DNA from 2 places in the Paenibacillus sp. FW507-14B1B genome. Region 1 is predicted to be linked to the other one. Evidence: riboswitches for the same ligand, from Rfam matches in the RefSeq annotation. Region 1 holds a riboswitch; the other holds the start of a gene.
The links. A riboswitch is a leader RNA that binds a small molecule or an ion and turns the genes downstream of it on or off. The one in region 1 is predicted to bind thiamine pyrophosphate.
Positions count from the first base shown of each region.

Region 2: it holds a riboswitch for thiamine pyrophosphate, as region 1 does, so the genes downstream of both, AC3WJJ_RS15260 (ECF transporter S component) here and tenA (thiaminase II) in region 1, are expected to answer to the same signal.

Region 1 covers NZ_JBYSWS010000005.1:288,736-291,883, forward strand. Annotated here, with positions in the region: gene thiM (hydroxyethylthiazole kinase) at 1-813, opposite strand, end outside; gene tenA (thiaminase II) at 857-1,552, opposite strand; TPP riboswitch at 1,693-1,796, opposite strand; gene AC3WJJ_RS22520 (helix-turn-helix domain-containing protein) at 1,860-2,078, opposite strand; gene AC3WJJ_RS22525 (sigma factor-like helix-turn-helix DNA-binding protein) at 2,030-2,386, opposite strand; gene AC3WJJ_RS22530 (DUF4127 family protein) at 2,717-3,148, shown strand, end outside.
Region 2 covers NZ_JBYSWS010000002.1:1,427,091-1,430,238, forward strand. Annotated here, with positions in the region: gene AC3WJJ_RS15255 (ABC transporter ATP-binding protein) at 1-893, opposite strand, end outside; gene AC3WJJ_RS15260 (ECF transporter S component) at 934-1,563, opposite strand; TPP riboswitch at 1,653-1,766, opposite strand; gene asd (archaetidylserine decarboxylase) at 1,932-2,732, shown strand; gene AC3WJJ_RS15270 (SDR family oxidoreductase) at 2,743-3,148, opposite strand, start outside.

The sequences.
Region 1 (3,148 bases):
TACCTCTACTTCTCGGATCTCGGAAAATCCTGACAGGGAACCGGCATGCAGCTTCGCTAATTCATCTAGAAAAGCAACTTGAAAGCTACCTGGTCCAACATCCGAGGTGAGTTCTGCCGCGCGAGCAGCAGCAGCTCCATAGAAGGCAAGACCTGCTGCGCCTGATAACATAAGATTCGGCTCTATGGCTGCAAAAGCCCCTAATACAGAAGTTAATAGACAACCCGCTCCGGTTACTTTTGTAAGCAGCTCATGTCCACCACTTATAACCCGTACGGTCGTACCATCCGTGATGACATCCTCTTCTCCCGTAATGACAACCGTTGTCTTCAACTCCTGTGCTGCTCGAATGGCTAGACTCACATGACTTTCACCCGCACTGCCACCGCCATCCACGCCTTTAATCTCCCGCGATTCGCCGACAAGATGAGCAACTTCGGCCGCATTTCCCCGTACAAGCGAAATCTGAACCTCCTTCAAAATACGCAGCGCTGACTCCGTTCGAAACGTTGTAGCTCCGGCACCTACAGGGTCCAACAGGACCGGAACTCCATGCGCATTCGCTGAACGTCCCGCGATAATCATGGCATCCACCAATTCACGAGACAATGTTCCAATGTTCAGCACTAGCGCCCCTGCAATTTTTGCCATATCGGCAACCTCATCGGGTGAATACGCCATAACAGGGGATGCACCTAACGCATAAAGACCATTTGCCGTAAAATTAGTCACCACCACATTCGTCATATTATGTACAAGCGGTTTATGCTGCTGCACCTTCCCTAGTAACTCGGAAACCTCTTTATCTAACATCACACTCATCAGCCTCACTTTGTCGTTATGATGATGGAATACACTAAGAATTCACAGAACAGATCGCCTGCATCTGAACCGGCCACTCTTCCTGACGGTAAGCCATATCCCAGAACAAATACTCTAGCTGACAGCTAAGCATGAAATGCTCGGTCATGCGTGAACGCTCAGCAGCCGTGGCCTCCAAGGCCCAAGCATCGAGTTCATTGCAGAATTTAATGGTCGCACCATCCGCACGGTTGCCATAGAATGTGATCCATTCATAGAACGGGTGAGACTCATCTGGATTAACTTCCTTCATCAGCTTTTGCCCAATCTCAAGATACGTCCAAGGACAAGGTAGCAGCACCGCCATAATCTCACCCAGACTTCCTTCGTGAGCCACGGTCAACATATGGCGTATATAATGATGTGCTGACGGAGCCAGCGGATACCCCTGCATATCCTCATACCTAACCCCTGCTTCATGACAAAAATTCTGATGTGGATGTACCTCGCTATGTAGAATAAATGATATCTGTTCATTGAATACAGCAATCTCTTCTCTTGTCGTGCACTTAGAAATGGCAATCCCATAAATCCGCATGTATGCATTCAAATACTCATAATCCTGTTTGATATAATGAACCAGCTGTTCCTTCGTTAGCTTACCTTCTGCTATTCCTCTCACAAAGGGATGTTCAAATATGGCCTGAAAAATACCGTCCGCCTGTTGACGGAGCTCTTGTGTGAAACTCATAAGTCTTCCACCTCCAATTTTTTTGAAGAGCAGAAAGTCCCGTAAGAGTAACCACTTTCAGTAGACGCCAAAAAAAGCCGCCCCGAAAGCTGGAGCGGCTTCATCTATTTCAATCATTGCATAAGGATAAGGCAATAATGATATGACCGACTCCACTTTCCTACGCTAGTATGAACTAGATCAGGTTCAAAGGGTCCAAGATACTCTCTTGTCTCAGCCGCCAACGGCTCCCCTAGTGGACTTTCTATTCTATTGTCAATTACTGTACACAGGATTGGGATAGATGTCAAACGAACAAACTCCTAATCTATTCCTCCCCCTCTTTAATATACGCCAATAGCTCCATTACAATTTCTGCTACGGCATCCTCTTTCGGTAGTTGGATAAATTGACTGGCTCTCACAATATCCTCCTTAAATAAATCGATAAGCTGTATCATCGCATCTGGATCATTGTCCTGCGCTGCTTCTAGCAATGCTAGAAACTCACGGTCTGTGATAACTGGTTGATCATTCTTCGTTTCCATCGGTTCACCGCCTGTTGACTTATATTCAGCTCGCGTGCTACTTCGGATTCCGTCTGATCCTGTATGTACAGTTTATAAATAATGATCTTGCCTTGAGGGGGAAGTGTATTTATCAGCTGTTCAACCAACATTCTGTTCTCAGCTTGATCTGTAAAGTTCACTTTCGTATACATGCGTTCAAGATCATAGAAGGTACACTCCCGTTTCTTCAACGTCTTAGCGCGATATTGAATCCTCCAGCCAATCCGGTGGACCTCTCCCTGAACTCGCTCAAAAGCCGTCTGACCTGTATTCAATTCTTCATCCACTCCATTCTGTTAAGTTGCAAAGATAGACAATCAACACCAAAATATAAGAACACTTGTTCTGTTTATTCTATACAATACCACTTTTTATGGTGTTTGTAATGTTGATTTTATGAATTTTCTAAGGTCATTTGAAAGATGTTCTATATAGAAAATGATTATTTTTCAAAAAAATAATTCTAGTGGTTGTATTTCTTATGTAACAATTACCTATATAGGTGAAGGCACCTAACAATAAAGAAACGAGATGAACTTGGGAAGAGGTTCATCTCGATTCTTCACTTCCCTTTTGTATACGGCCTTTCATACTATAAATGAGGGAGTTGTATGGATATGAATATGAAAAAAGTTCTGTATGTACCTTTAGATGATCGACCGGTAAACCTAGATGATGTGATTGTTCAAGGAAGATCCGCTGGCATTGAAGTGATTACGCCATGCTTGGAGGATATCAAGAACCGAATGGATTCTCAGAAGACCGCTTCAGACAACACACTCCTGAGCACATCTTCGCCTACATTCGGTAACACAACCAACATTCGCAAGTTCATTCTCGATCATGCAGCAGAGGTTGATGGCTTTATTATCTCTGCAGATATGCTCGCGTATGGAGGACTAATTGGGAGTAGAAGATTGCGTACCAACGGCGGTTCAGCCTACCCAGACTATGATCCTGCAACAACCCACTTACTGGATACCATTCGACTGGTAAAAAAGGCTCATCCTCGCAAACCCATGTATGTGCTTGACACCATTATGAGGCTC
Region 2 (3,148 bases), on a different contig from region 1:
GTGATCATATCTATTCCGATCCTGCCGAGATCTTTATTCTCACTTAAGCTATCATAAGGAACCACATCACTAGCTAGCTCCCCATGTCCCATTGTTGCAGAAATATGATCCGTCTTAACCTTTGCTTTTGCCTTCGAATCTGCTCCAGCCTCTGATCGAATGTAGTCATCCCACACCCCGGGGTACCATATTCCGTAATCCTTCAACTCCTGCTGATAAGCTGTAAACACATGCTCTGGTCTACCTTCACCGAGAATCACTCCACTAGACCCAAACAATACTACTCGGTCGACATACTCCACCATCTCCTCAATCCGGTGCTCAACAATAATGAGCGTTCGCCCGTCTGAAACAGATTTCACGGCTTCCCATATCTGTTCTCTTCCCTCTGGGTCCAGCAGCGCAGAAGGCTCATCTAGAAACAGTACATCCGGTTGAAGAAGTAGAGCAGATGCGAGCGCAAGCCGCTGCTTCATTCCCTGAGAGAGATGACTGATAGGCAAATGAAGGTCATCCAACTGCAAGCCGACCTTACCTAGAACCTCATTCATCCGAGAAGCCATATCTTCCTGCGGAACACCGAGATTTTCCAGCACAAAAGCCAATTCCTCGTCCACATACGGCATACAAAATTGTGTATCCGGGTCCTGAAACACATACGCCCACGAAGAGGGAATCTGCTGTCCCGCGCATTTCATAGGCACTTCTATTGCATTCGGAATCATGCCACTAAGCACCTGAAGCAGTGTCGATTTACCACATCCACTCGGTCCTAGGAGAAGCACCTTTTCTCCTTTTTTCGCTGCAAATGATACATCCTTAAACATCAACTCACTCTCGCCCGGAAACTTCAGCCGCAAGTCTTCCACATAAACCGTACAAGGTGCATTCATTAGTTCATCACCCTGTACCAGATGTTGATCAACTGTGTTCTCACACATGCTGAGGATCATCCAAGTCATCGTAATCCTTAGCCGAAGCCGGACGAAGCAGTGAGGTTACTCCTGTGCGTTCCAACGCATTTGCCAAGACATACATGAGATATCCCGCAATCAGGGCCCCACTGATAACACGCATACTGTACTTGGCAATAAATAACCACCAAGCATAGTCATCTGTATACGCTAAATAGAAATCCATAAACATCGAACCAACCGCAGAAACTCCCCCGGCAAGAGCAACGACCCAGACCGAATACTTTTTATAGCGAAAAGCCGCAAATACGAGCTCTGCCCCCAAACCTTGGATTAATCCGTATAACAGCAGGTTAAGACCCCATCCACTTCCGAACAATACCTCCACATGAGCAGCCGCAAGCTCTGCTACAAGCGCTACACCAGGCTTACGAATCAGTAGAAAAGCAAGAGTAGCCGCAGCGAACCACATTCCGTACAGCAACTCATCTGCTTCAAAAAACAACGGTTTAAACAGGTTGTACACCGAGCCCCAGAAGTGGTACACCACACCAATCACAAGCGACACCAGAACGGTAACCAAAATATCACTCAGTCTTAGTCCTTTTCTGACAGGTGCATTCATCTTTTCTTGAGTACTGGATTGCATCTCAACTTCCCCTCTCTTACTTAAGATCTTTATCAGAGCACAACAAAAAACCGTCTGGAAACATGCGCAGACGGAAAGAAGGCCCTATGGATTGAGGGTCGGATATTCTCTACGCTGGCATTACCCAGTTCAGATTAACGGTCAGCAGCGGAATAATGTCTGCAGTCTCAGCCTGATTCACTCAAGCCCCCGTATTCCCTATTCGATTTTAAGCTGACTTAAAAATACACACGATCTCCAAAATTTGCAAGTCCCTTTTTTACAAATTCCCCTTTTTATTGATTTAACCCCTGTTCTATGTCAATATAATTCAGAGTGCGGATGGTTTGATCCGCCCATTGTTAATGCATGAGTAAAAGGAGAATCACATGGCTAAACAATTACTGAGGCTGATGACAGAACTATCTTCCCGTAAGTGGGTATCCCGGATCATGGGAGGCTTTTCCCACAGCAGATTGAGCCGTTATCTGATACCAACGTTTATACGAATATATCAAATCCCCGCACATGAAGCGGAAAAAGAAATTCATGAATACCGTTCACTGAACGAATTCTTCTCCCGTCGATTGAAGATGGGTATGCGTGCAATCGATGAAACGGCCAGTGCAATGACCAGCCCTGTAGATGGAGTCATTACCGGTATGGGTCCTATTCATTCCGGTACCATCCTAAACGTCAAAGGCCAAGATTATACGATCGGCGATCTGCTCGCTAATTCCCCGCGAATGGAGAATTATACGAACGGTTATGTATTCGTGCTATATCTAAGCCCTACCGACTATCACCGAATTCACTCTCCTGTAACCGGGAAAAAGGCGGAAAGTGAGCATCTCCGTGGTAAGGTATACCCGGTGAATGATTTTGCGATGACGAACATCCGCTCCGTCCTTAGCCGTAATGAAAGACTCATAACCTATATCACGCACGAGCATGGCGAAGTCGCTGTTGTTAAAGTCGGTGCGATGAACGTCAGCAGTATTAAATATGCCGATCCATCCGTAAGTGAGTGGCGTAACGGTGACGACCTGGCCTACTTTGAATTTGGTTCTACCGTCGTTCTTCTAACAGAGAATGGTACGTTCACGCCTCGTGGTGACCTAACGGTCGGAGATAAGGTGAAGATGGGCGCACTTTTAGGTCTTCTTCATAAGCCGTCAAAAGAATCATAGAATCGCTTGCCTATTTATTAAGCGTTCTTAGTACGATATGCCGAAACAACCGGTACGGCAGTAACAGCTTAGCTACAATAGTCATCCGTGTTCCGAATGGGACTCTATACCTGAACTTTGGGGAAGCGCTTCGAGCGATTTCCCCAACCAGTCGGGCAACCTCCTGCGGATCACCGCTTTTTTCAGCAGTTGTTCTGGAGAAATCCAGCACATTATTCAGCATTTTCTGGTAAGGAGATCCAGCCTCTGCTTTTATATCGCTAAACCCTTTGCCCCAGATCGGTGTTCCGTAAGCTCCTGGCTCGATCAGCACCACATCCATTCCGAGCGGCTGAAGCTCTAGTGAAAGACATTCAGCCATTCCCTCCACAGCAAACTTCGAAGAAGCGTATGGTCCATATCCAGGGAATCCGATG